2 regions of the Paenibacillus sp. PvR133 genome follow, and region 2 is predicted to be linked to the other one. Evidence: riboswitches for the same ligand, from Rfam matches in the RefSeq annotation. Region 2 holds a riboswitch; the other holds the start of a gene.
What was found. Region 2 has a riboswitch for ZMP and ZTP ahead of JOE49_RS03485 (TIGR01440 family protein). Riboswitches for the same ligand answer to the same signal wherever they lie in the genome.
Positions count from the first base shown of each region.

Region 1: linked by a shared signal. The riboswitch ahead of JOE49_RS10220 (bifunctional 5,10-methylenetetrahydrofolate dehydrogenase/5,10-methenyltetrahydrofolate cyclohydrolase) and the one ahead of JOE49_RS03485 (TIGR01440 family protein) in region 2 are both predicted to bind ZMP and ZTP.

Region 1 is NZ_JAFIBS010000001.1:2,286,262-2,300,955, forward strand. Features, by position in the region: gene JOE49_RS10210 (ABC transporter substrate-binding protein) at 1-800, shown strand, start outside; gene JOE49_RS10215 (cyclodeaminase/cyclohydrolase family protein) at 1,020-1,655, opposite strand; gene JOE49_RS10220 (bifunctional 5,10-methylenetetrahydrofolate dehydrogenase/5,10-methenyltetrahydrofolate cyclohydrolase) at 1,652-2,518, opposite strand; ZMP/ZTP riboswitch at 2,629-2,712, opposite strand; gene desA (Delta(5) desaturase DesA) at 2,926-3,987, shown strand; gene JOE49_RS10230 (PadR family transcriptional regulator) at 4,279-4,824, shown strand; gene JOE49_RS10235 (hypothetical protein) at 4,802-5,299, shown strand; gene JOE49_RS26665 (hypothetical protein) at 5,303-5,425, shown strand; gene JOE49_RS10240 (sensor histidine kinase) at 5,545-6,678, shown strand; gene JOE49_RS10245 (response regulator transcription factor) at 6,675-7,274, shown strand; gene JOE49_RS10250 (deoxynucleoside kinase) at 7,420-8,040, shown strand; gene JOE49_RS10255 (deoxynucleoside kinase) at 8,040-8,681, shown strand; gene JOE49_RS10260 (Gfo/Idh/MocA family protein) at 8,879-9,880, shown strand; gene JOE49_RS10265 (methionine ABC transporter ATP-binding protein) at 10,205-11,230, shown strand; gene JOE49_RS10270 (methionine ABC transporter permease) at 11,220-11,882, shown strand; gene JOE49_RS10275 (MetQ/NlpA family ABC transporter substrate-binding protein) at 11,926-12,813, shown strand; gene JOE49_RS10280 (M20 family metallopeptidase) at 12,878-14,086, shown strand; gene JOE49_RS10285 (purple acid phosphatase family protein) at 14,342-14,694, shown strand, end outside.
Region 2 is NZ_JAFIBS010000001.1:789,820-804,513, reverse strand. Features, by position in the region: gene spoIIR (stage II sporulation protein R) at 1-132, shown strand, start outside; gene JOE49_RS03500 (L-threonylcarbamoyladenylate synthase) at 288-1,535, shown strand; gene JOE49_RS03495 (manganese efflux pump MntP) at 1,678-2,238, shown strand; gene JOE49_RS03490 (low molecular weight protein arginine phosphatase) at 2,343-2,927, shown strand; ZMP/ZTP riboswitch at 3,006-3,087, shown strand; gene JOE49_RS03485 (TIGR01440 family protein) at 3,308-3,895, shown strand; gene JOE49_RS03480 (serine hydroxymethyltransferase) at 4,016-5,266, shown strand; gene JOE49_RS03475 (carbohydrate ABC transporter permease) at 5,440-6,321, shown strand; gene JOE49_RS03470 (carbohydrate ABC transporter permease) at 6,321-7,157, shown strand; gene JOE49_RS03465 (ABC transporter substrate-binding protein) at 7,173-8,438, shown strand; gene upp (uracil phosphoribosyltransferase) at 8,795-9,424, shown strand; gene wecB (non-hydrolyzing UDP-N-acetylglucosamine 2-epimerase) at 9,534-10,703, shown strand; gene JOE49_RS03450 (AtpZ/AtpI family protein) at 10,875-11,129, shown strand; gene JOE49_RS03445 (ATP synthase subunit I) at 11,122-11,502, shown strand; gene atpB (F0F1 ATP synthase subunit A) at 11,532-12,356, shown strand; gene atpE (F0F1 ATP synthase subunit C) at 12,461-12,685, shown strand; gene atpF (F0F1 ATP synthase subunit B) at 12,795-13,283, shown strand; gene JOE49_RS03425 (F0F1 ATP synthase subunit delta) at 13,280-13,825, shown strand; gene atpA (F0F1 ATP synthase subunit alpha) at 13,845-14,694, shown strand, end outside.

The sequences.
Region 1 (14,694 bases), 1.5 Mb from region 2:
AGCGTATTGTAACGGATTTTTACGGTGGAGAATTGCTGTCCGTGGGTGCTAACGTGGTGGGTGTGGAGCCGACTGCGTTTCAAAATCCTTTTCTGACCGATTTGCTGAAGGAAAAAGGAACCAAAGAGGTGGGTGATCCGACCAATTTGGAAAAGACGCTGGAACTCAAACCCGATCTGATCGTGGTTATGAAGGATACGAATTATGAGGCTTTGTCTAAAATCGCACCTACCCTATACATTCCGTACGGTACGACGACTAATATCTATGATACGGTCAAGCTGTTCGGAGATATCACCGGGGAAAAGGAGAAGGCTGAGCAATTTATTGCTGCATTTGATAAAAAGGCCGCTGAAGGTCGCGCACGTCTTAAAGGCGTGATTGACGAAAAGGCAACTTTCGGTCTGTATGAGCTGACGGACAAGCACGCACTTTGGATCTTTGGCGACAATGCGGGGCGGGGCGGACAAGCCGTGTACAATGCGCTTAAACTGAATATGCCAAAGAAAACAGCTAACTCCAAGGAACAAACGGTGCAGCTTTCGATGGAGGTATTGCCACAGTATGACGCAGATTATATGTTCCTGACTACGTATGACCCGGAGAAAAAGGGTGACGCGCTCAAGCAACTGAAATCGTCTGCTGTGTGGGGGAATCTTCCTGCGGTGAAGAACAATAGAGTGTTCTTTAACGATTTTGATACGTATTATCGCTATGATCCAATCGCTATTACCGGGCAAATTGATATGATCGTAGATATGCTGGTCGAAAGAGAAAAAGAGAATAAAGTTAAACAATAGGTGTGAGATTCTGCGTTGTGACGAATTGTCCAAAACAGATGGGAAGTCGCATAATACACGCAGTATATAGCATAAAAAACCAGTCCAACATGAATCATGTTTGGACTGGTTTTTTATTTACTATTTCGTCGTAATTTCGATAGTATCTTCTTTTTGTATCCAATCAGTTATTTTTTTGAAGAAATGTTTTAGAACAGGTTAAACACGGTTATGAGCAGACTAATTCGCTATTCGACTGCGCACCATCAACAAGGTTTGGTCTTTGATTTGTCCGATTTCACGGATGAGTGCGGCTGTCTTGGTCTCATAGGAGTATTTGACATCCAAGTCTTTCAGCGAAGCAAGGTTAATGTCGACGGTAAGCAGGGCAGATTGAGCTGCTGCTTCGAACAGGATCGCGCCGATGCCAAGATCTGAAATCACATTTTTATTGGACATTTCCACAATGTTATAGGCTTGCGACAATCCGTCCCGGCATACTTCCAGCAGGCGCATGGGTACCTCAATGGCAGCGATCACCGCTGTCTGTAAGGAATGGGTACGATAGCGCTTTTCTTCATCTGTTTCCTTGGGCAAACGCAGCGCGGTCATGTACTGTTCAAAGGATTGGATGTCTGCGACCATTAGTTCCTCACAATGTGTAGACAATCTTTCCATGCTGCTAATGACGTCCGTGATTTGTTCATGGATGTGCGCATATTTTTCTCCTTGTGAAAGGTTGGCGGTCATGGAGGTCATAGCCGCGCCTAGTGCCGCAGCTAGTGCGGATACACTTCCTCCGCCGGGGGTAGGCGCTGCACTTGCAGCCTCTTTCAGAAAATGTCCGATGGAATTGTTCCACGACAGTTCACTCATGAATAGACCACCTCTCTGGAGTAGTGTTGCAGATGTATCGCTTTGAGCAGATTTTTGTACAAAATCGCAGTCGTTAAGGTGCCAACACCGCCGGGAACCGGAGAAATGGCATGTACCTTTTCACCCACGTTTGAAGCAGCGTCACCCACGATTTTTCCTTCCAGCGTCTCGTTAATTCCTGCATCCACGAGAATCAGACCAGGATGGACCATATCCTGCGTAATCACATCAGGGCATCCGACTGCGACGAAGGCAATGTCTGCATGGCTCAGATGCTCTGCAATATCACGCGTACCTGCATGACAGGCGGTAACGGTGGCATTTTCTCTTTGCAACATGTGGAAAAGGGGAAGTCCCACTGTCTGCCCGATGCCCACGAGCGTGACATTTTTGCCTGCCAAGGTGTGACCGTAATGCTTGAGCAGCTCGATACAGGCTTGAGGTGTTGCGGGATATAGTCCGGCGTCACCTGTTACGGTAGCCAGCTTGTTATCAGGTGTTATTCCATCAATATCCTTGTAGGGGGCGATGGATTGTTTAATAACGGAGGCAGAAAGATGTTGGGGAAGCGGCAGTTCCAGCATAATGCCATGTACATGGGATGCATCGTTCAGACTGCCGATCAGGTGCAGTAGCTCGGCTTCGCTAACATGACGGTCAAAAGTATGGAGATGAAATGAGATGCCCAGCTTCTCCGCTATTTTTTGCTTGGTCCGTGCATAGTATGCAGATGCCGGATCGCCTTCTACCAATAGGGTCGCCAGATGGGGACGGTGTCCTTGCTGCTTCATTTTTTCTACCTGTGAACGGATCGTTGCATATACTTGCTCAGCTGCTTCTTTGGATTTCATGATTATAGCCATCGTCCGTGCCTCCTCTGAATTTATCGCATGATTTATCAACAGGGTGTCATGGTCTTAAAACGAAAAAAAGTATTTGCACAAGGTCGTCAAGACAGACGAATCCTCTGCAAATACTTCTCCCAGGCGAACGGTACGCTTTTTTGTATGCTCCCTCGTGGTTCATTCCACTGACTTCGCCAGTCACATACAGCGTTATTATACCTTATATTTTAACAAATAATCATCAGAAAAGAAACCCGCGAACATTTGGAAAACGGGTTGTGTTACTTGTCTATATGACAAATGTCATATACCCGAGCTGACGTTTATGACTACAGCGCCTAGAGGCTTTACCTTATACTGAGATTAGATCAACATGTACGCCTAACAGGATCAAGGTATAGGCGTCATTTTAAAGGAGGATCATAATGAGTATGACACAACTCCCATTAGCCCAATTGAAAAAAAATATGGCTCCCTACGAGAAAATAAACACAAAATCCAGCGTTCTGCAACTCATCAATACCTTGGGTCCACTGATCCTATTGTGGTATGCTGCTTATCTTAGTCTGTCGGTTTCGTACTGGCTGACACTTCCAATTGCCATTGTTGCATCGGGGTTTGTGGTACGGACGTTTATTATTTTTCATGATTGTGGTCATCAATCCTTCTTCAAAAGCCGCAAGCTGAACGACATTGTGGGAACGATTACAGGTGTTATTACGCTCTGTCCTTATCACCAATGGAAAAATAGTCACGCAATCCACCATGCAACCAGCAGTAATCTGGATAAAAGAGGCACAGGTGACATGTGGGTGCTTACGGTAGAAGAGTACACAGAGGCTTCCACATGGACACGGCTGGCCTATCGCATATATCGAAATCCTTGGGTTATGTTTGGACTAGGTCCGATCTATACTTTTTTGATTTCCTATCGGTTTAATATCAAGACAGCCAAACGCAAGGAAAAAATGAACACCTATGTGACGAATATATCCATCGTTGTATTGTACGCACTGTTGTCATGGGCTATTGGATGGCAGGCCTTCCTTCTCGTACAGGCACCTATCTTTTTTGTATCTGGTATGTTGGGAATCTGGCTGTTCTATGTACAACATCAATTTGAGGATTCGTATTTTGAGCACGATGAAGAGTGGAGCTATATTAATGCGGCCGTAGAAGGCAGTTCTTACTACAAGCTTCCTAAAGTATTGCAATGGATTACGGGCAATATCGGATTTCATCACGTTCATCACTTGAGCCCAAAAGTGCCAAATTATAATTTGGAAAAAGCACATGAAGCGACACCGTTACTTCAAAAGGCGACCACGATCACAGTAAGTAGCAGTCTGCAATCTTTGAAGTTCCGACTTTGGGATGAAAATACGAAAACCTTTTTGACCTTTAAACAAGTGAGGCCGCTTCTCAGCAAACGTGTTGCAGTTACGAAACCCATCCCTACACCTGTTGTAAGCACAGAAAGAAAATAACTTTGTACAAAACTCTTCTGAAGAGATGTTGAAAAATTGCAGTTTACTTTGAGAAATCTAAAGGGATAACATCCTTTTAGATTTTTTTTGTTTATATTGAAAATGCAGTACTTTCATTCTTTGTTTTAGCAAGCGCTATTGACAAATCGATTTTCAACCTTTACATTCTATATATCGAAACGATATATCTCGATTATATATATATATAAATTAGCTACATGTAAACAGAGATAAGTTCCCTTTGATTTCAGAAGGATAATTCACTATGCCAGGAAAGAAGGAATAGATTTTATGTTGATTTATGTAATACTTGGGTTCCTCTGCGAAAAGGATATGACAGGATATGAAATCAAGCAGAAGATGACGATAAGCACTTCCAACTTTATTGATGCCAGCTTCGGAAGCATATATCCTATGCTGAAAAAAATGGAAAAGGGGGAGCTTATCAAGTATGAAGAAGTGGTAGAGGAAGGCAGATTCAAAAAATCATATGGTATTACGGAAAAAGGGAAGAGTGAATTTATAGAATGGTTAAAAACACCATGTACTTTTTCCCCTTTTAATTATGAGTATTTGAGTAAGCTTTTCTTCTATAAATATCTTGACGACATTGAGGTTGTTCGTTTGATTGCCAGCTTTCAAACTACTGTCGCCTGTGAATATAACAAGCTTGCCTTGATAGAAGAGAAGCACGTTCATGAGATGGGTGTATATGAGCACGCGACGTTGATGTTTGGCAAAGAATATTTTCAAATGATTATGAATTGGCACGATGAACTCACAAGAAAAATTACAGGAAAGAAGGATAATGAAGATGAGAATGACAAAGAAATTTAAATTGCAGATTGCAGCTAAAAATGTGGATTTGTACAAATGGGTAACTGAGATGACTCCAGCTGAATATGAATCATTTTCAAAAGCTCACAAGGCAATGGGCAGTTATTTTGAAGATGGTGAATTCTATATGGTTAATGTTGAAAATATGGGGAATGAGATGATTGTTCAGCACTATCAATTAAAAGAGCACACAAAGGATCATTTGCGTTTCTACTCTGACAAGACAGAAGCATATATATGGCGATGGATACCCGCCATCGTTGGAGTTCCATGGGAAATGAAGGTCACGCCTGTTGCTAACAACTCTTGCGAATTTAGTTGTACGATTGGAGCGGACTTTCCATCTCGGCTACTGGCTTTTGCAGCATGGATAAATGGTTTTGGTGGATTCTTTATGAGAAAACATTTAGCCGATGAGGGCGGAAAATTTGCTAAAGATATAGAAAAGAAATTTAATAACGTTAGGTATGTATAATTCATGAACGAGCTGATCAGAAATATAGACCAGTCCCATTTCAAAGCACGATCTGGTGCAGTGGGTGGAGTGTACAGCGAATGGCTTAAGTTTGAGATCAGTTCCCGCAAAATGGACGGCTTCTAATCAAAGTGTTCATTTGCGGTTCACAGGAAAGGCTTTACCTTTGGTGCTTTCGAGCAGAGGAAACAGTGGTATGATAAGATAAGGGATATAAGTCATGTGAAGTAGAAGAGGGTGGCAGAATGCAAAAGTGGTATCAGATTTTCCAAAGAAATACAGGGCTTAGTCCTTATGTGTGGGTCGTCTTTTATATCCTGCCCTTTTACTACTTTAGCTCTTCATCTACAAGTCATATTATTCTGGGTACTGCTATTATTTTGGTATTCTTTGCATGTTATGTACTGGCTTTTGTCTCAAAAGGCTGGCTCATATACTTTTGGACCAGTGTACAGATTGCCATATCGATTACCATGACACTGCTGTTTAGCTATATGTATTTTTCCATATTTATCGCCTATCTGATCGGTAATATTAAAAGTAAGGCTGCATTTACGACGCTGTATATCATTTTAATGGTTATTACGATTGGATTGATCAATTACGGTTTTGTATCTCAGAATCCCGTTTTTATTAAACAGATTCCTTTTATCCTGCTCAATCTGATCGGTGTGATTCTCCTTCCGATTACGAATTTTAATCGCAACAAAAGCGATCGGCTCCAAGTCCAATTAGAGGATGCCAATAAGAAAATATCGGAATTGATTAAGCTGGAGGAACGGCAAAGAATTGCGCGTGACCTGCACGATACCTTAGGTCAGAAGCTGTCACTCATCGGGCTGAAGAGCGATTTGGCGGGCAAACTGATGGATCAGTACCCGGAGCGTGCTCATGCTGAAATTAACGATGTTCGTCTCACGGCGAGAAGCGCGTTAAAAGAGGTGCGGGAAATGGTTACTCAAATGCGAGGTATGCGACTAGAGGATGAGCTGTTACGTATTCGGCAGATATTAAAGGCTGCTCACATTGAATTGACCTTGGAGGGCGACCCGAAGCTGGAGCATACATCATTAATGAATGAAAATGTACTTAGTATGTGTATGAAGGAAGCAGTGACAAATGTGGTTAAGCACAGTGGAGCCACCGCTTGCTCCATCACTATTGAGCCGTCTCGTAAGGAACTAACTCTTCGGATTCAGGATAATGGAGTCGGTGCTACGAGAGAAAATGGTACCCTTCGTGGAAATGGCCTACAAGGAATGAAGGAAAGGCTCGAATTCGTGAACGGATGTATGGAGCTGCGCTCAGATCAGGGAACGACCTTGGTCATTAAAGTGCCCAATATCCCTGAAAAGCCGAATGAGGAGGTGGGGCCATGATTCGAATTGTTATTGCAGAAGACCAGCGTATGCTGCTGGGTGCTCTAGCCTCCCTGCTAGACTTGGAAGAGGACATGAAAGTAGTCGGAAAAGCAAGCAACGGGGAAGAAGCTATAGAACTGGTGAAGCTGCACCAGCCGGATATATGCATTATGGACATCGAAATGCCGATTAAGAGCGGATTGGATGCGGCTGAGGAACTCAAAGCCTTGAACTGCAAGGTACTGATTTTAACTACGTTTGCTCGCCCCGGGTATTTTGAACGAGCGATCAAGGCGGGGACACACGGTTATCTGCTCAAGGACAGTCCCAGTGAAGAGCTGGCTTCCTCCATTCGAAGTATTATGGCAGGTCGACGTATTTACGCTCCAGAACTGGTCGATGATGCTTATGCCGAAGTCAACCCGCTAACAGAGCGTGAAAAGACCGTTTTGGCGCTTATTGCTGACGGAAAGAATACAAAAGAGATTGCTGGTGAACTGTATTTAACGACAGGGACGGTGCGCAATTATATTTCAGTCATTCTCGATAAGCTGGGTGTCAGTAACCGGATCGAGGCGATTACACGTTTTAATGAAAAAGGTTGGTTTAAGTGAGAAACAGGGACGCTATGAAGCAAAATGTAGCGCTCTGTTTTTTTTGTTTATCCATAGATTTGGTATGCCTTTAGCGTACTACCTTGTGATACAATAGGATAGTTGTCCACAGGATGGACTGGAGTACAAGGAGGAGCAGAACTGCATGAAACAAGCCCCATTTATAGCCGTTGAAGGGCCAATCGGAGCAGGTAAAACGACGTTGGCTTCGATGCTTTCAACCGAGCTACATTTGCCGATAATCAAAGAGATTGTCGAGGAGAACCCATTTCTCGATAAATTTTATCAAAATATAGATGAGTGGAGTTTTCAGCTGGAAATGTTCTTTCTCTGCAATCGGTATAAGCAGCTGGAGGATACTGGTCTGCAATATATCGAGAAAGCTCAGCCCGTTATTTCTGATTATCATATCTACAAGAATTTGATTTTTGCTGAACGTACGCTTAAGGGTGTGAAGCTCGAAAAATATCGTCAAATCTATCATCTGCTCACAGATGATATGCCTAAGCCAGACATTATCATTTATATTAAAGCAGATTTGGATACCTTGCTGGGGAGAATTCGCAAGCGTGCACGCTCTTTTGAACAGGAGATGGACCCCGCCTATCTGGAGCAATTAATAATAGATTATGATAAAGGCATTCAGTTTCTCGCTGAACAGTCCCCTTCCCCTCGTATATTGACCGTGAACGGGAATGAAATTGATTTTGTAGAAAACCAGGCACAATTTAAACAAATTGTTTCCGATGTAAAGGAGCTTATATAGTGAATAATTACAACATTCCTGCGAATGCCCTGATTACGGTAGCGGGTACAGTGGGTGTAGGTAAATCCACGCTGACTGGTGCTTTGGCCGGACGCCTTGGTTTTAAAACCTCTTTGGAGCAGGTCGATCATAATCCCTATCTGGAGAAATTTTATCACGATTTCGAAAGATGGAGCTTTCATTTGCAAATTTATTTTCTCGCGGAACGCTTCAAGGAACAAAAGAATATTTTCTTGTCTGGTGGAGGTTTTGTGCAGGATCGTTCTATTTATGAGGACACAGGCATTTTTGCGAAAATGCATGCCGATCAGGGAACGATGAACCCTACCGATTATGAAACGTATACTAGCCTGTTTGAGGCGATGGTGATGACACCGTTTTTCCCGCACCCTGATGTGTTGATCTATTTGGAAGGCAGTTTGCCCTCCATACTGAGTCGGATTGAGGAGCGCGGTCGCGAGATGGAGATCCAGACCGAGCGTTCTTATTGGGAGCAAATGCATCGCAGATATTCCAATTGGATCAACGAATTTGATGCCTGCCCTGTACTGCGTCTGAACATTGATGAATATGATGTACACGACCCAGCTTCCATGGATGCCATTTTGGAAGAAGTAGGAAAAGTAATATCAAAAAAATAGAGATATAACCCCAAATAAATAACAGGGACTGTGGTACAATCAGTATAAATTATGCTGATAGACTACAGTCTTTTTTTGTCGAATGAACATGTTAAAGCATGAGATATGACTAACGGTATAGTGGACAAGTTTAGGCTGGAATGCGAGAATAGGTACATATGAATTGTAATGACTCACGGGAAGGATGGGATACTGTGATGCGTTTTGGTATTGTTGGAACCAACTGGATAACAGAGAGGTTTATTCAAGCTGCGATGGAGACGGACGAATTTTCCCTGACGGCGGTGTACTCACGCACAGAGGATAAGGGCAAAGCTTTTGCTGACAAATATAACAGCCAGCCGGAGGTTTTTACAGACCTGGCGCAAATGGCCGCAAGTGATCAGGTCGATGCCGTATATATTGCCAGCCCCAATTCCTTACATGCGGAGCAGGCGATCTTATGTATGAATCACGGAAAGCACGTGTTGTGTGAGAAACCTTTTGCGTCTAATACAGCAGAGGTGAAGAGCATGATCGAAGCCGCGCGCAACAACGATGTTCTGCTGATGGAGGCCGTTAAATCCACACTTATGCCTAACTTTAAAATAATAAAGGATCATATGTATAAAATAGGCCGGGTTCGGCGTTATTTTGCAAGCTACTGTCAATACTCCTCACGCTTTGATGCTTTTAAGCAAGGTAAGGTATTGAATGCGTTTAATCCAGCCTTTTCCAATGGTTCCTTGATGGACCTTGGAGTGTATTGTTTGTATCCTATGGTGACTTTGTTCGGCAAACCTGAGGAGGTTCGGGCGGTTGGTGTACTTTTATCCTCTGGTGTCGATGGCGAGGGCAGTATCGTGATGAAGTATCCTGATATGGATGCTACGGTCATGTATTCCAAAATTACAGATTCCTATCTGCCTGCTGAAATTCAGGGTGAGAATGGAACGATGGTGATCGACAAAATCAGTCAGCCCTATGAGGTGAAAATTCATTATCGGGACGGCACGATTGAAGATCTGACCAAAGCTCAGACGCGTGAGCCCATGTATTATGAAATTCAGGAATTTATTGATTTGATCAAGAGTGGTGAACGCAACAGTTCCATTAACTCCTTGGAGTGTTCACTTACAGTCGCTGAAGTGATGGAGGAGGCAAGACAACAATTCGGCCTTCGTTATGAAGCAGATTTGAAAAATACTTCTGCACATTAATCAGTGGAATGATCAAGATTACAATGCACAAAGGGCTGCCGATTTTGCAAACTTTGCAAATATACGGTTAGCCTTATTTGGCTTTGTAGCCCTAAAAGTGTAAGCAATTGTAATGACAGGAGTCAGAAGGCTATATTCATTTTTTATTGACAGATTCTCCTTCTTGTCTTAAGGTGTTAACAATGCAATATACAGTTAAATAATCCCACCTTCGTTCAAACGAAGATTAGGGAATTTTTTTAGGGTATAAATCCGATTAAATCCACCGGATTACTAAAATAGGATGGAGGAATACATACATTGTAGACGTAAGGAGGAAGCAGTTTGATAAAGTTTGAACAAGTTAGCAAAATATTTACCTTACCCAATCGTAAGGTAAATGCACTCGAAAAGGTTTCGTTATCGGTTAAAAAAGGAGAAATTTTCGGCGTGATTGGCTTTAGCGGTGCAGGTAAAAGTACGCTGCTGCGGCTTGTCAATTTACTTGAACGCCCCTCAGAGGGACGAATTGTCGTTAATGATCAGGATGTTACTCAGATACGTCCTAAGGAACTAAGGAATTTAAGAAGACGGATCGGGATGGTATTCCAAACCTTTAATTTGTTTAACTCTCGTACTGTATATGGGAATCTGGCTTATCCTCTAAAACTGGCTAAACTGCCCAAGGCACAGATAGATGCTCATGTTAAGGAACTGCTGCAATTTGTTGGATTGGAGGATAAAGCGGATTCCTATCCGGAGCAGTTATCTGGCGGGCAAAAGCAACGGGTCGGCATTGCCAGAGCACTAGCGAATTCGCCCGATATTCTCATCTGTGATGAAGCGACCTCGGCCCTCGACCCGGAAACGACAGAAGATATATTGAGGCTGCTGAAAAAAGTAAATGAAGAGTACCAGATTACGATCTTGCTCATTACCCATGAAATGAATGTGATTCGCAGTATTTGTGACCGTGTGGCGGTGATGGAGAATGGGAGGGTGATTGAGCAGGGCAGTGTGTTCGATGTATTTGCCAATCCACAGACGAAGACGACGAAAAATTTTATTCGCTCTGTACTGAATGATCAGCTCTCACCCAAACTGCTAAGCAAGATTCGGGAGCATCACGCTGGCCGATTGTACAGACTTGTTTTTCGGGATGGAACGACCAGTGAACCGGTGCTTTCTAGAGCGACACGGAAGCATAATCTGGATTACAACATTGTATATGGAAGCATTAGTGAGCTACAGGGAGCGCTGTTCGGAAGCTTAATTGTCGAGTTAATCGGTGCAGACGATGAAGTTAACAAAGTCGTGGAGGAACTACGAACGACGGTGGAAGTCAGGGAGGTCGTCGATCATGAGAGTTAATTGGGATACATTTTGGCTCAAGGTAGTGGAGGCTACAGGGGAAACGCTTTTGATGGTTGTTGTCACGCTGATTTTTGCCAGTATTCTGGGGCTTATGATTGGTTTAGTACTGTATGTGACACGTAAAGGGAGCTTGTTTGAAAACAAATTTGTGTTTATGTTTCTGAATTTGCTGATTAATATCATTCGCCCAATTCCGTTTATCATTTTTTTAGTGGCGATTAGCCCGTTTACGCGTTTACTCATGGGAACCACGATTGGAACCTCGGCGGCTATTTTCCCAATGACTATTGTAGCGGCCTTTGCTGTAGCGAGAATTGTGGAAAATAATCTGGTCTCCATAGATCCGGGCATGATAGAAGCTGCCAAGGCACTGGGTGCGACTCCATTTCAGATCATCACGGGTGTGTTGATTCGGGAAGCGCTGGGACCTTTGATTCTTGGGTTGACGTTTATTACCGTGGCCTTGATTGATTTCTCTGCCATGGCTGGTACGGTGGGCGGAGGAGGCCTTGGGAATCTGGCAATGACCTATGGTTATCAACGATTCGATACCTCGGTCATGATTGTCACGATTGTTTTGCTGATTATTTTTGTACAGGTCGCCCAATATGCGGGGAACTACTTGTCTCGTAAATTTCTACGGCGCTAATGGAAACAGAGTATTATACATAACGATTAAAGGGGAAATGAAAATGAAAAAAATATTTCGCTTGGGTTTACTGGCTATTCTTAGTGTAGCGGTTCTATCTGCTTGCTCAGCTAACGGTTCGGGCTCAAATGCAAATGAAAAAGTACATGTTAAAATCGGGGTTTCAGGATCTGAGGACACGTATTGGGATGTGCTCAAGAAGAAAGCAGAGGCCAAAAATATTGAAATTGAGCTGATCAGTTTCTCGGATTATACATTACCCAATAAGGCGCTCGCCAATAAAGAGGTAGATTTGAACTCCTTTCAACATTTGGCCTTTCTCAGTCAGTTTAATGTAGAAGATGATGTGAATATCGTCCCTATTGGTGCAACGATTATCGCTCCGATGGCACTGTACTCTGAAAAATTCAAAAACGTATCGGATATTCCTGACGGCTCCAAAATTGCTATACCGGATGATCCGTCCAATCAGGGACGGGCTTTAAAACTTCTCCAGTCTGCAGGGCTGATTAAGTTGAAGCAGGATGCGGGCCTGTATCCGACCACGGATGAAATCGAAGGGAATCCTAAAAAGCTGGAGATTGTCCCAGTTGTCGCCCAGCAGACGCCGCGCGTCTTGTCTGATGTAGCCGCTTCAGCTGTGAACAGCGGTGTTGCTACAGATGCCGGGCTCAAGCTGGATGGAGCCATCTACAAAGATGATGCAAGCAGCGAAGAAGCGATGCCATATGTGAACGTGTTTGCTGCCCGTGCGGAGGATAAGGATAATGCGACTTACAAAACGATCGTGGATTTGTACCATGATGCTGATGTAGCCGAGGCGGTAAAACAGGATTCCAAAGGAGCTAACGTCGTGGTAGACCAGTCTGCCGAAGAGCTACAGGCCACATTGGATAAGCTGGTAGCAGATGTTAAAGCGCAAAAGAAATAAGAATGTTGAACAGAAGTAGGGTTGGAAGCATACTAATCTATTTTCGAAACGAGGAGAGATTGCGATGAGTACAACGAACACGGTCGATACACATAGACAGCGGATTATTGAGGAAATTGAGGATTCTCGTCAGCTTTACACGGAAACGAGCCGGTTTATTCATGCTAATCCCGAAATCGGCAATCAAGAATTTCAGGCTTCCCAGGCACTGACGGGCATTTTGGAGCAAGCGGGGTTTGAGGTAACTCGGAATGTAGCGGGACACGAAACCGGATTTGTTGCCCGTAAGGCTTCTGCTAGACCAGGTCCGAAAATCGGATACTTGGCTGAATATGATGCATTGCCCGGTCTGGGCCATGCTTGTGGCCACAATATTATCGGAACCGCAAGCACGGCAGCAGCCATCGCCTTAGCGCAGGTGATCGACGAAACGGGAGGTGAGGTGTATGTGTTCGGTACACCAGCGGAAGAAGGCGGTCCTAATGGCAGTGCAAAAGGCAGCTTCGTGAAGCACGGGCTGTTCGAAGGGATTGATGCTGCACTGATGGTTCATCCATCTGGTGTGACCCGGCTGACCTCACCAAGTCTGGCAGTTGATCCGCTAGATTTTCATTTTTACGGCAAAGCGGCTCACGCCGCAGGATCACCAGAGCAGGGAATCAATGCGCTCGATGCGGTGCTGCAGTTGTTCAGCGGTATCAATGCTTTGCGTCAGCAACTGCCGACCGATGTGCGTATTCATGGCATCATTACGCATGGAGGAGACGCGCCCAATATCATTCCGGACTATGCGTCGGCACGCTTTTTCATTCGGGCAAGTACTTGGCAGCGCACAGAGGAGGTTTCCACGAAAGTTCGCCATATCGCAGATGCTGCTGCTTTGGCAACAGGAGCCACTGTGAAAATCGAACGTTTTCAAAATGAAGTGCGTGATTTCATTCTGAACGATACCCTGGATGAGGTAGTAGGTCGTGAACTGGAAGCGCTGGGAGAACAGCTGGATCGTGGCCCTCGTGCCGGACTGGGTTCGACGGATGCGGGAAATGTAAGCCATGTTATCCCGACTGCACATGCTTACATTAAGATCGGTCCGGATGATCTCATCGCTCATACGGTGGAATTCAGGGAAGCGGCTGGCTCTGAGAAGGGTGAGGAAGCCTTAGTGATTGGAGCCAAGGCGTTAGCCTTGTCAGGCTTGGAGCTACTGGTGAATGAAACACTACTGGTTGCGGTGAAGGAAGATTTTAAGCGTACGCATTCAGCGGCACAGTAAGCCAAGTCCACACATGGCATAGCAGAGCCGTCTAATATGAGTGTTATAGTTGAAGAGGATATCCTACAGTCTGTTTGGCTGCATGGATATCCTTTTTCATTTTCTTATAAGCTGCTATCATTGCTCCTCAATCGCTAGGTCACTCATAACCTCATTTTTACAAAGTACTATATTTCCAAAAACAACGTATTAACATTTGATTGTTATGATTATAGTTATAACTTTTACATATTAACTGCAAAGAGGAGTGTACACATGTTTAAGAAGTTTCAAAAGTGGTCAGCAACATCTATGTCTGTTGCTCTTGCACTAGGTTTGATTACTGGCATGTCAGCCTTACCTGTCCATGCTGAGTCACCAGGGAACACAGTTCAAGGGATTAGTAAAGTTACAGCTACATTTTATGGAGACACAAAAGTCTCCAAAGGATTTACTTGGTATACTTCAAAACTTTTCACGAACAGCACTGTTCAAGTAATCAAGAAAACGGCTTCTGAAGCTGATTATACGAGTGCTCTTACATTTGAAGGCACTTCCTCTCCATCGACCAATTCTGCAGAAGAGCTTGTCCATAAAGCTGTAGCTACAGGTCTTCAAGCGGACACAGC
Region 2 (14,694 bases):
CAAACGGTATCAGCAAAAACGGATCACGGAGAAAGTCGGACGAATGCCGCTGACAAGGAGCCGGAAGTACGTTTTTTTCTGTGGGATGCACTTGCGGGACTGTGTAGCTGGGTGAGTGGCTTGTTTGCCTAAACGTTGAGGAGTGTAAGTTTCCCCATATGCTATAATGGAGCTTACGATAGATATACACATGGCAGAGCCAAATGAACTGATCTTTCAAAGTAGCCTTATAGGATCAGGCGAAATCACTGGCCTGTATATGACAATAAGATATGGGATGATCTGATATGAGCGATAAATCGAATCAAATGCAAGACTTGCGCGGAGAATTTGTGCAAAAGGAAAAACCTGAGCAAAAGCTAGATGAACAGGGGATTCGCGAGCTGAAGCAGGCATTGAAGTCTTCCCATACACAATGGTGGGATGTAAGATGTTTGGTTCCTGTGAGCAACACTGACGGGGATGTTTCTGACGAAATTTGGGATGAACAGGCTCGGATTGCGGCGGAAGAGGGCATACGCGAGGCCGCCTTACTCCTCCAAGCTGGAGAGACGGTAGCCTTTCCTACGGAGACCGTGTACGGCCTGGGGGCCGATGCGCGTAGTACAAAAGCGGTGGAGGCGGTATTTGCTGCCAAAGGACGCCCTTCCGATAACCCGCTCATTGTACATATTTCTGATGTTGATCAATTAGAGGGTATGGTAGCAGAAATAAACGATACAGCCCGAGCGCTGATGAATATGTTCTGGCCGGGACCACTGACTCTCGTATTGCCGGTAGTGCCGCAGGCACTGTCATCGCGTGTGACAGCCGGGCTGGACACGGTTGGTGTGCGCATGCCGGATCATCCGATAGCGCTTCGTTTGATCGCTGAAGCGGGTTGTCCACTGGCTGCGCCAAGCGCCAACCGGTCGGGAAGACCCAGTCCCACCCTTGCACAGCATGTGCGGGAGGATCTGGAGGGCCGCATCGGCGGCATTTTGGACGGAGGTCCCACGGGGGTGGGACTGGAGTCCACGGTAGTGCAGGCGGGTGACGACGGAACCGTCACCATCCTGCGCCCCGGCGGCGTGACGGCCGAGCAGCTCGCTGCGGTTGCTCGCGCTGTCGTGCTGGACCCGGCGTTGGTCGCTACGCCCGGGGAGGACGCGGACAGCCCGGCGCCACGCTCGCCGGGCATGAAGTACACGCACTACGCGCCGCGAGGCCGCTTGAGCCTGGTGCAAGGCCCGTCGTCCGTTGAGGTGACGGGCTGGATTCGCGCCGCGCTGGCGGAGGCTTCCGCGCGCGGGGAGCGCACGGCAGTGCTCGCGTTCGACGAGCATGCCGCCGGCTACGCCGGAGAGCGCGTCTACACGTTAGGCAAGCTGGACGCGCTCCATGAGGCAGCGCAGCGCCTGTACGGCGTGCTGCGCCGCTGCGACGAGGACGGCGTCACCTACATTTTGTCGGAATCCTGTCCGCCGAAAGGATTGGGAGACGCCGTCATGAACCGCCTGCTTAAAGCGGCAGGTCACCGAATCGTCCGCTTGTAGCTTCTGTCGAATCAGAGCCTCTTATATTAAATTTTCCTCCCTCCTCGTCTCGGTATTGGGTACTTTCAGTCTATGCTTGTACTGATTTGCCCCTTGTCCGCATAACGTGTACAAGAACAGACGGATAATGGAGGGATGGAGTATGCTGGCAGCCTCTGCCCATGCCGGGCAGGTTGTAACGATTCTGATCATGGCGGTAGCGCTAGGAATGGATGCGTTATCGCTGGGCGTAGGGATCGGCATGAAGGGGATACGCCTGCGAGACGTGCTGCGCATCAGTACTGTCATTGGCTTTTTTCACATTCTGATGCCATTGCTGGGAATGTTCACAGGCCATTATATGAGTTCTTTATTAGGTCATGTGACGACCTACTTCGCAGGGGGTCTACTCATCCTTTTGGGCGGGCATATGGTGTATAATTCCTTTAAAGGGGACGGCGTACAGGTATTGGATCATCGTTCGCCTTTAGGCCTTTTGCTGTTTGCACTTGGGGTGAGCGTTGACTCATTTTCTGTAGGAGTGTCACTGGGTATGTTCCAGAGTGATCTGGTGCTGTCCGTTCTGGCGTTTGGTTTTTGCGGGGGAGCAATGGCGATGTTGGGCCTGTTGCTGGGTCGCAAGGTCAGCCGCAATCTAGGAGATTATGGAGAAGCAGTGGGCGGTGCCATTTTGCTGGCATTCGGCTTTATGTTTATGTTTTGATTTTAGCGTAGACAGTGTAAAATAAATGCAGGATTATAGTAAGGGATTAGAATTATAGTAATCCTCTGTTTATATATTTTTTTAACATACGGGGGGTGAAAACGTTGAAGAATATCTTATTCGTATGCACAGGGAATACCTGTCGCAGTCCAATGGCTGAAGGGATGCTGCGTAAGTTGGCTGCTGAGCATGGGCTAGAACTGGAAGTGCGTTCTGCGGGAGTAGCCGCGATGGAAGGCACGCCGATATCCCGACATGCAGAGGCGGTTCTACGTGATCATGATATATCCGATCAGATCACTTCAACCCCTTTGAGCGACGGGCTTGCCGGGTGGGCGCATCTGATCTTAACCTTGACGCAAGGACATAAACAGCACGTAATTCAGCGCTTTCCCCAAACGGCGGGCAAAGTATTTACGCTTAAGGAATATGTGGAGAACCGGGATGCGGTGTTGAATGATGTACAGGAGTTGGATAGTTTATATGCTTCACAGCAGTTGATGGCTTCACTCGGACAAGAGCTATCGGCGCAGGAGCGTGAACGAATGATTGAATTACACCAACGGATTCCGGGCTTTGATATTTCTGATCCGTTTGGTGGTTCGCGAGAAGATTACGATGTCACAGCTGCGGAAATCCGTACGGCACTGCATAAGCTGCTGGACAAGCTAAAGGCATCTTCCGAATAAAATTGGTATTACTCATCTGTTTTGTACGGAATCTGTTGATTTTCGGCGGTTAATCCGTTAAGATAAGGTGGAAAAATGAGAATCCGATGTAACTGGCGACAAAAGTGGGATTAACCACGATGGAGCATCGGATATACGGCCGGTCGCCTGGGCAAAAGAGCAATTCCACATAGGTGTGGACTGCTCTTTTTTTCATATACAAGTTATGCCAGATTTTTAGCTGAGAGTTGATTCCATTAAAGATTCTTCCATTTTTTCTGCTCGAAATCTGAAACATCGGCTATAATATAGTCAGATTGTGATCAGGAGAGAGTGTGTTGAACTTGGGGCATGAGACCGTGCCTAGTCTCTGAGAGGCTGTTCAACCAAAGGAGGTTCCAATGGTGGAACAATTAGATCATGAGATTCCGCTGGAAGCACAGACCACTTCTGTCGTGCGGGAAATCGCAGAAGCAGCCAGTCTCAAGGCTGGTCGCCTGCTGGTTATCGGCGTTAGCACAAGTGAAGTGGCTGGAAGTCGGATTGGTACGGCGGGAGCGCTCGATGTGGCTCAGCAACTGTTGTCTGGAGTAGAGTCTGTTCGCAGGGAGTATGGCTTTGATGTGGCGTTTCAATGCTGTGAGCATTTGAACCGAGCGCTGGTCGTTGAACGGGCTGTGCTGGAGCGATTGGGACTGATGGAGGTTGCAGCTGTTCCTGTTCGTACAGCAGGAGGCTCTATGGCTACCGTCGCCTATCGTTCTATGAGCGACGCGTGTTTGGCGGCGAACGTGCAGGCTCATGCCGGGATAGACATCGGCGAAACGCTGATTGGCATGCATCTGCGACCCATTGCTGTTCCGTTTCGCCCAAGCCTTCGCTGGATTGGCGAAGCACGTGTGACAGCAGCGTTCACCCGTCCTCCACTTATTGGCGGACAACGGGCGGTGTACAGTCTGGAGCAAGAAGTCGGCGGAAACTGCGATTAGCATTTGGCATGGCGGCATGTTTGTACTAATCTTTTTTGCATTGATGATGAGGTACCCAACAGAGGAGCAGGCGTTTGCTTGTATACCCAACAATTGACTATGGAGAGGGAGTAATCAATCATGATGGAACACCTGCGTAAAAGTGACCCGGCAGTGATGGAAGCAATGGGACTTGAACTGAAACGACAACGCCACAATATCGAGCTAATCGCATCCGAGAACATTGTCAGTGAAGAAGTAATGGAAGCTATGGGCTCCGTGCTGACGAATAAATATGCTGAAGGTTATCCGAACAAACGCTACTATGGTGGCTGTGAGCATGTAGATATCGTTGAAGACATCGCACGTGACCGCGCGAAAGAACTGTTCGGCGCCGAGCATGCTAACGTGCAGCCTCACTCTGGAGCACAAGCCAACATGGCGGTGTATCTGGCAGCTCTCAAACCTGGAGATACTGTACTGGGTATGAATCTGGCGCATGGTGGCCACTTAACACACGGAAGTCCGGTTAACGCTTCCGGCTTGTTGTATAACTTTGCTGCCTATGGTGTACGCGAAGACAACTTCCGCATCGACTACGATGAAGTGCGCAAGGCAGCCTTCAAGCACCGTCCTCGTCTGATTGTAGCTGGCGCGAGTGCATATCCGCGTACTATTGATTTTGAAGCTTTTGCTTCCATTGCCAATGATGTAGGTGCTTTGTTCATGGTGGATATGGCACATATCGCAGGTCTTGTGGCAGCGGGAATTCACCCAAGTCCAGTTCCGCATGCCCAATTTGTAACAACAACGACACACAAAACGCTGCGTGGTCCGCGTGGGGGTCTGATTCTGACTCGCAAAGCATGGGCGCAAGCGATTGATAAAGCTATTTTCCCTGGTACTCAAGGGGGGCCACTGATGCATGTGATCGCGTCCAAAGCGGTTGCCTTGGGTGAAGCGCTCCAGCCATCGTTCAAAACCTATGCGCAAAACGTAGTCCGCAACGCACAGGTTCTGGCTGAAACATTGTTGGCTGAAGGAATTAACATTGTATCCGGTGGTACGGATAACCATCTGATGCTGTTGGATACGCGCAATTTGAATATCACAGGTAAAGAAGCGGAGCATGTATTGGATTCCGTGGGCATCACGGTCAATAAAAATGCGATTCCTTTTGACCCGACCAGTCCATTCGTAACAAGCGGGATTCGCATTGGTACACCTGCTGCAACATCTCGTGGTATGGATGAAGAGGCTATGGTCAAAATCGGTAAAATCATTGCCGAAACCCTTAAAAATCCGAAAGATGATACTGTATTGTCCAAAGCAAGCCAAGCGGTTGGCGAGTTGACAGACAAGTTCCCGATCTATCCAGGAACTCAATACTAATTCATCAACATTCATAATCTTTATGTTATAGGCTGTTTTCCTTCCGTAAGCCGGAGGAGAACAGCCTTTTTTTGCTTCCGAACGACTCGAAACTTACATTTTTGGGTAATAAGCGATTACAGTAAGGTTTATGCGCGCTATCCTTCATGATCTACGACAAAGGAGTGATTGCATTGAGTCAAAGAAAATACGCGCAATTATTGCAGCAACTCGTATTTGTGGGACCGATGGCGTTGTTTTTCGTCTTGATTATGGTCATTCCGTTCCTGCTGGGGCTGTATTATTCCATGACGAACTGGGATGGAGTATCTGAAAATATCCGATGGCTCGGACTAGGGAATTACGTTCATATTTTTAGGGATGATCCAGATTTCCGTAATGCGTTCTGGTTTACGGTCCGGTTTACCGTATGTGGTGTCATTCTGACAAACCTGATTGGCTTTTTCCTAGCCTATGCACTTACCAAACCGCTGCGTACCCGTAATGCACTGCGAACTGTATTTTTTATGCCCAATATGATTGGCGGCTTACTGCTCGGTTTTATCTGGCAATTTATTTTTGTACGCGGCTTTTCTGCGGTAGGAGAGGCGACAGGGCTTTCCTTTTTTAAACTGCCGTGGCTGGGTGATGGGCCAACTGCTTTTTGGGGAACTGTCATTGTGTTTGTATGGCAATATGCGGGTTATCTTATGGTTATTTACATATCCTCGTTGAATAATGTCCCGCATGCCCTTATTGAATCGGCCCAAATCGACGGTGCGAGCCGAAGACAGATTTTGCGTCATATTGTAGTGCCGCTTATTATGCCAGCGGTGACCGTCTGCTTGTTCCTGGCGATATCCTGGTCCTTTAAAGTATTTGAGTTGAATTTGGCTCTCACGAAGGGGGGACCTTTCAAGTCGACAGAGTCTGTAGCGTTGGACATATATAATGAAGCGTTTACAAATAATCGACTTGGATTAGGGACTGCCAAAGCTATGATTTTCTTTGTGGTCGTTGCGATCATTACCAGCATTCAGGTGCGTCTCACGAAGAAAAAGGAGGTCGAAATGTAATGGGAAAAACGTCAAACTATCGTTTGGGCACATGGGCTGCTGAATTATTACTTATTGTGATCGGGTTAATCTTTCTGGTTCCGTTCTATTTTTTGCTCGTAAACTCCGTTAAATCCTTTGGCGACATTTTGGCCCATTCCGCTTCGTGGCCGACAACCTTCCGTTTTGAAAACTATGCTAACGCCTGGAATAAAATAAACTTTCCCACAGCACTGGGGAATTCACTGATTGTCACGATCGTCAGTAATGCGCTTTTGCTGCTAATCAGCTCAATGGCCGCTTACCAGATGGTTCGGCATGACACTCTTTTTAATCGTTGCCTATTCGGTTTGCTTGTGGCTGCGATGGTAGTCCCTTTTCAATCAATTATGTTGCCGCTTATGGAAGTGTCCAACGTATTGAGCTTGAACAACAGTATACCGGGACTGATCTTATGTTATCTGGGTTTTGGAGCGCCTTTGTCCGTTTTTCTTTTTCATGGCTTTATTAAAACGGTACCTATTGAGATCGAGCAGGCGGCAAGGGTGGACGGTTCATCCCGGTACGGGGTGTTCTTTCGCATCGTTTGTCCACTGCTGCTACCTATGTTCGTAACCGTACTTATTTTGAACACCTTATGGATCTGGAATGACTATCTGTTGCCTTCACTCATTTTGAATGATCCTGAGCTGCGCACCATTCCGATTGCAACCTATATGTTGTTTGGTCAGTACACCAAGCAATGGGACTTGGCGCTGCCAGCACTGGTATTGGGGATCGCGCCAGTTGTTGTGTTTTTTCTGGTGATGCAAAAATACATCGTTTCTGGCATTGCAGCCGGTGCGGTCAAAGGCTGATGGGAGGGATAACCGATGAAAAAACCAGCGTTACTTGTCATCTCCTTGATGGTGCTGCTCGCATGTACACTTGCAGGTTGTGGAAATACGAAGGCTCAACAGAGTGAGACGAAAACGATACACATTTATCAATTCAAAGTAGAAATTTCGGAACCGTTAAACAAGCTGAAGGCTGAATATGAAAAGACCCACCCTGGCATCAAGCTGGATATCCAATCTGTCGGTGGTGGTACGGACTATGGTGCTTCGTTGAAGGCTAAATTCGCATCAGGCGATCAGCCGGACATTTTTACAAATGAGGGCTACCAGGACCGCGATACGTGGCTGGAGTACTTGGAGGATTTGTCGGATCAGCCATGGGTGAAGGACCTGGACGATTTTGCTCGTAAGCCGATGACGGTTAACGGTAAGATTTATGGACAGCCTATGAATCTAGAAGGATTTGGCTTTGTTTATAACAAGGATTTGTTCAAAAAAGCGGGCATAACCAAACTGCCTCAGACGATAGATGAACTGGAAGAAGCAGCCAAGCGACTGAAAGCGGCAGGGATTATACCTTTTGCTAACGGGTATGCGGAATGGTGGGTTCTGGGGAACCATTTTATCAATATCCCGTTTGCCAGACAGCCGAACCCGGAAAGTTATGTTGCGGATTTAAACAAAGGAACGGCTCGCATCCCCGGTAACCCCGTGTTCGATCAGTGGGTGAAGTTGCTTGACCTGACTATAAAATATGGAAACCGCAATCCGCTCACGACGGATTACAATACACAAGTGACACTGTTTTCGACAGGTAAGGCTGCTATGATGCACCAGGGGAATTGGACGCAACCGCAAATGGATGGAATTAATCCTAACTTGAATTTGGGTATTCTGCCTGCGCCTATAGACAATGATCCCTCCACAGGAGGTAGACTGGCTGTCGGAGTGGCTTCGAACTGGGTGGTCAACAAAAATTCGCCTGTGAAGCAGGAGGCAAAAGAATTCCTCAATTGGTTGGTCACATCAGAAACAGGCAAGCACTATATCACCAAGGAGTTTAAGTTTGTTCCCGCCTTCAAAAGTATCACGTCCAGTGACGAGATGACAGGTGATCTAGGTGCAGAAATATCTCGGCATGTGAGGGAAGGCAAGATATGGAGCTGGAACTTCCAACGCTTCCCGAAGGGGCTGAATCAGGATTTAAGCAGTAGTATGCAAGCCTATATTGCAGGGGTTATCACGAAGGATGAAATGCTTCAGCAATTTCAGGGAGCATGGGACAATTTGAAGTATAGATAAAAGAATAGCGCTGCAGGAGGATGCAAAGGGGATAGGTCGGGCAGGAAGCTTAAAGTCCACAGGCTTTGACGGTCAAGTGCCGTCAGAGCCTTTTTGATGTGTTTTTATGTGACGAAAGTCACACGTGAAGTGGTCTTAATAAGTATTTTACATGTCATATCTTTCCCTTGACAAAAGGTTGCGGTGGCAGGTGTTAAATCAATCAAGGGAATGTTATAATAAACAGGATTTACAGGCACGCATTGCATCTGTGCTTATTTGGTTTGTACAAATAGGTTACATAGATCCTTTCGACTCAGGATAGTTCGATATGCTGGCGCGAAAGAACGTGACGATAATACCGGAGGGAATATATTATGGCGAAACTGGTGGTTTGCGATCACCCTTTGATCCAACACAAACTTACATTTATCCGCGATGTGCGGACAAACACCAAGGATTTCCGCGAGCTGGTGGATGAAGTAGCAACATTGATGGCTTATGAAATTACACGGGATATCCCGCTGGAAAGCATTACGGTGCAGACACCGGTTGCTGAGACAGAAGGTAAAGTGATTTCAGGACGTATGCTGGGTCTTATTCCGATTCTGCGTGCAGGCTTGGGTATGCTGGATGGCGTAGTAAAGCTGCTGCCTGCAGCAAAGGTAGGCCATGTGGGACTGTTCCGCGATCCTGAGACGCTGCAACCCGTAGAATACTATACGAAGCTGCCTACAGATGTAACTGAGCGTGAATTGATCGTGATTGATCCGATGCTTGCAACGGGGGGCTCGGCAATTGCGGCGATTGATGTGTTGAAAAAGAGAGGTTGCACTCAAATTAAAATGATGAATCTGATTGCTGCTCCTGAAGGAGTCAAAGCTGTGCAGGATGCGCATCCTGATGTAGACATCTACGTCGCTGCATTGGACGAGCGTCTGGATGATCATGGATACATCATTCCAGGTCTTGGTGACGCGGGAGACCGCTTGTACGGAACCAAGTAGACTGCCTTTGGCGGTTCGGCAAAATCTATGGACGTTATGACAGGTCGTTTTTCTGAATAAGGAAGATCTGTGAAGCGGACATTTATTATGAAAAGGGGTTCAACAGAAAATGTCCAAAATCAAAGTGATGACAATTTTTGGTGTGCGTCCGGAAGCGATTAAGATGGCTCCTCTTATTTTGGAGCTTCAGCGTCACCCGGAGCATATCGAGTCCGTGGTATGCGTTACGGCTCAACATCGCCAGATGCTTGATCAGGTTCTGGAAGTTTTCAATATTCACCCTGACTATGATCTGGACGTAATGAAGGATCGCCAGACACTTAATGAAATCTCCATGCGGGTACTTCAAGGTCTGGAACCTGTATTGCGTGAGGCCAAGCCCGATATCGTGTTGGTTCACGGCGATACGCTGACCACTTTCCTCGCCAGCTATGCAGCCTTTATGCAGCAGATTGAAGTAGGGCATGTGGAAGCAGGCTTGCGGACGTGGAACAAGCTTTCTCCATATCCTGAAGAAATGAACCGTCAGCTCACAGGCGTGCTGTCTGATCTGCATTTCTCGCCTACTTCTTTATCTGCTGGAAATTTGCGGAAGGAAAATAAGCCTGAATCGCGAATATATGTTACAGGCAATACAGTAACTGACGTATTTCAGTATACGGTTCGCCAGGATTACGAGCACCCCGTACTGGACTGGGCTCAGGGCAAACGCCTGATTCTTATGACAGCACATCGCCGGGAATCCCAAGGGGAACCGCATCGTCAGATTTTTAATGCGGTTAAGCGAATTGCGGATGAGTTTGAGGATATCGCTATTGTTTACCCGGTTCATCCGAGTCCGGCTGTGAAGGAACCTGCATTTGAGATTTTAGGCAACCATCCGCGTATTAAGCTGATTGATCCGCTGGATGTTGTGGATCTGCACAATTTTTACCCACATACACATCTGATCCTTACGGATTCCGGTGGGCTTCAGGAAGAAGCGCCTTCGTTCGGAGTCCCTGTTCTGGTGCTGCGTGATACGACTGAAAGACCAGAAGGAATTGAAGCGGGCACCTTGGAACTGGTGGGTACGAGTGAAGAGAACGTGTACAATCGGACCAAGGCACTTTTGACAGATTCCGCGTTGTACGAATCTATGAGCCAAGCAGCGAATCCTTACGGTGATGGACAAGCATCAGTAAGAATTGTCAATGCGATTTTGCACCATTATGGTGTTCAATCCGAACGCCCTGAAGAATTTCACACAATGTTCACAAAAGGCGTTCGTCCGATATAATTATTCTTTACAAGGCAAGCATACAGTTAAACTGTACGGTTACCAAGGGATACAGCAATTTAAGATGCTTTGTCGTTTGATTTTATACTTTAGGGCACTAAAATATCTCAATTGACAAAGTATCTTATATTTAAGTAAAATGGACTGGAATTGCAGGGGTGACATGGAAAAGTGGTCAAACCTTCCAAGCAAAACAACAACCGAAATAACACCGGAAATGCCTTTAAGGCTATAGGACTGGTGAGCGCGATCGGCATTGATTTGGCGATATGCACACTGGGTGGTTTCTATGCAGGAAAATGGCTTGATGCCAAACTTGGTGGCTCCGGAATTTGGATTGGCGTAAGCGTTCTCGCAGGCTTGGTTGTAGGCGCATTAAGTATTGCCCTTGTGATCGGAAAGGTACTGAGGGATAACCATGAATGAGATGACCCGTATGCAAAAAATGTTATGGATCGTAGCGCTTGGTATTATGGCTCTGTGTTTCCTGGTCTCCGCCTTCATGCCCCAACATCGTGACATTGCTCACGGAATCATTCTGGGAACGGGAGTAAGCTGTCTAAATGTGCTGTATATGGCCTACAAAATTCGACAGGTTGCGAGTGCGGCCGCCGGTGAAAGAAAGAAGAGAGTGTTTGGTATTGGCTTTGGCGTTCGATTAGGGACCTCAATTTTGGCAGTGGTGCTGGCGATAGAATTTCCGGCCTATTTCCATGAGATCGCTGTAATGGCAAGCCTGGTGACTGGACAATTTCTTCTGTTAATTATAGGCATCATATTCGCGCTTCAGGAAAAATGATGGCTCAACTGAGAAAGGGGTGAGAAAACATGTTGCATGAATCACCGATTATCCAATTGGGCGGGTTTAACATTGACTTGTCCGTCATTATTATGCTTATTGTGACTTGTGCGATTGTATTTGGACTGGCATTTGCTGCAACGCGCAATTTGTCTGTGGACAATCCAAGCAAGTTGCAAAATTTTATGGAATGGGTCGTAGAATTCGTTCAAGGACTGATTACCAGCACGATGGATTTGAAAAAAGGGAAGCCATTCCTCTCCTTGGGGATGACGCTGATCATGTTCATTTTCGTGGGGAATATGCTGGGCTTACCGTTCGGGATTGTGACCGAATTCGATAATGCGCAAAGTGCCCAAGTATTTGGACATGAAATCATTCCAGTCAAAGAAGCATTAGAACAAGCACAGGCGTCTCACCCAGGCGAAGCTGCCCATGTAGGCATCAGCTGGTGGAAATCACCTACTGCAGATGCAGGGGTATCTATTGGACTCGCTTTAATGATCTTTGTCCTGGTTCATTTCCTGGGAATCTTCCGCAATACCAAAGCTTACTTCAAGCATTACGTTCAGCCATTTCCATTCTTTTTGCCAATTAACTTGATTGAGCAGTTCTCAAAACTATTGACACATGGTATGCGTCTATTCGGTAATATTTTTGCCGGCGAAGTTTTGATCAGTGTTCTGCTGAAATTGACAGCACTTGGTGTAGGAGGCTGGATTGCTTCCGTATTGGGACTCGTTGTTTGGCAAGGATTTAGTATCTTTGTCGGCAGTATTCAAGCGTTCGTCTTCACGATTCTGACGTTTGTATACATTTCGCAGTCCATTGACACGCATGAAGAAGAGCATTAGACAAGCTCGTTTTCCGGTTTTTAGTTAAGTTCAGGAGTACGCTTCGCTCTTAACTGCAAATACATGTACAATATAAATACACATCACTAAGGAGGATTTTTAAAATGGGAGTTTGGGCATATATCGCAGCTGCAATCGCAGTAGGTTTGGGCGCTTTGGGCGCAGGTATTGGTAACGGTCTGATCGTAAGTAAAACAGTTGAAGGTATCGCTCGTCAGCCTGAAGCAAAAGCAACGTTGCAAACGGTAATGTTTATCGGTGTAGGTCTGGTCGAAGCCCTGCCAATCATCGGGGTCGTTCTGGCATTCATTTTCTACGCAGGTGCTTAATTGAATGGAAGCAAGGTTTGGCGGGGAAGGCACAGCCATCCGCGCCTTCTTTGTTCGTTTGAACATGAAAGATCCAGAACCGACGTTCACCGGAAAGGAGTGACTTCAATTGAGTTTAAATTGGACAAGTATCGTTTTCACAATCATTGCATTTTTGATCTTGTACTGGTTACTGACGCGTTATGCATTCGGCCCTCTCTTTTCCGTTATGGAGAAGCGGCGTCAGCTTGTATTACAGCAAATGAATGAAGCGGCACAGACGCGTGAACAGGCTGCTGCTTATGTTGAGGAGCAAAAGCAGGCTCTCCAGCAGGCACGTAAGGAAGCGTACGACATTATCGAGCAGTCAAAACAAACAGGTAACAAACAAGCGGAGCAAATTATTGTTCAGGCTAAAGACGAAGCTGTCCGCCTGAAAGACGAAGCTGTTCGTGAAATCACAAGCGAGCGTAATAAGGCGGTTGCCGAACTGCGCAGCGAAGTGGGTAAAGCTTCGGTACAAATTGCTTCCAAACTGATTCAAAAGGAAATCAAGGAAGACCAAGTCCAGGGAGAGCTTGTCGACCAATACCTTAAAGAGGTAGGAGGCAAAGCATGAGCCGGGATACGGTAGTAGCCAAACGGTATGCGAAAGCTTTGTTTGAAGTGGCAGAGCAGGAACAGACCATTATGGAAACCGAGCAGGAGCTACGTGCTTTTGTAGAGGCTGTATCGGGGGATGCTGAAATCCGTAAATTCATTAATTCTCCTAACATTACGGAAGCGGTCAAGCTTCAAGTTCTGGCTAACAGTTTTGAAGGCAAGCTTTCTGCCTCGCTAATTAACACGATCAAGCTGTTGATTCAGCGTAGTAGAGCAGATTTGTTCGAATCTCTCCTTGCCGGATACCTCGATATTCAGGAATACAAGCTGGGAATTGCTCATGCAAAGGTGTATTCGACTTATGCTTTAAGTGATCAGGAAAAAACAGCGGTAGCCGAGGAATTCGGAGCCCGTGAACATAAAACAATCCGTGTGGAAAATATAGTGGACCCGAGTCTACTGGGCGGATTGAAAGTGGTTATCGGCGATACACTGTACGACGGCAGTCTGGCCGGCAAGCTGGATCGTCTCGAGAAATCCTTTAACAGACGAGTATAGAAGATAGGGGTGAACACACTTGAGTATCAAACCTGAGGAAATCAGTTCATTGATTAAAAGTCAGATTGAACAATATAAAAATGATATCGAGGTCGTTGAAGTCGGCACTGTTGTTGAAGTCGGCGACGGTATTGCCCGCGTCTACGGACTGGAAAAAGTTATGGCCGGTGAATTGGTTGAATTCGACACTGGCGTATTGGGCTTGGCGCTCAACGTGGAAGAAAGCAATGTCGGTGTTGTTATTTTGGGTCAATTCTCCGACATTCGTGAAGGCGGTCAAGTAAAACGTACAGGTCAAATCATGCAGGTCCCTGTAGGGGAAGCATTGATCGGACGTGTAGTTAACCCACTGGGACAACCAGTAGACGGTAAAGGACCGATTGCTACAACAGAATTCCGTCCGGTTGAAAGTCAGGCTCCAGGCGTTATGGCCCGTAAATCGGTACATGAGCCTATGCAGACGGGGATTAAAGCTATTGATGCGATGGTTCCGATTGGTCGTGGTCAACGTGAGTTGATCATCGGTGACCGTCAAACAGGTAAAACTTCTATCGCAATTGATGCAATTTTGAACCAAAAAGGTAACGGCATGAAATGTATTTATGTCGCTATTGGTCAAAAACAATCCACGGTAGCTCAAGTTGTTGAAACATTGCGTCGTCACGGTGCGCTGGAATACACGATTGTCGTTACGGCATCTGCTTCCGAACCATCACCATTGCTGTACATTGCTCCTTACTCTGGCTGCGCCATGGGTGAGTATTTCATGTACAAAGGCGAGCATGTCCTTGTTGTTTATGATGACTTGACTAAACAAGCGTCAGCTTACCGGGAACTGTCCCTGTTGCTGCGTCGTCCACCGGGTCGTG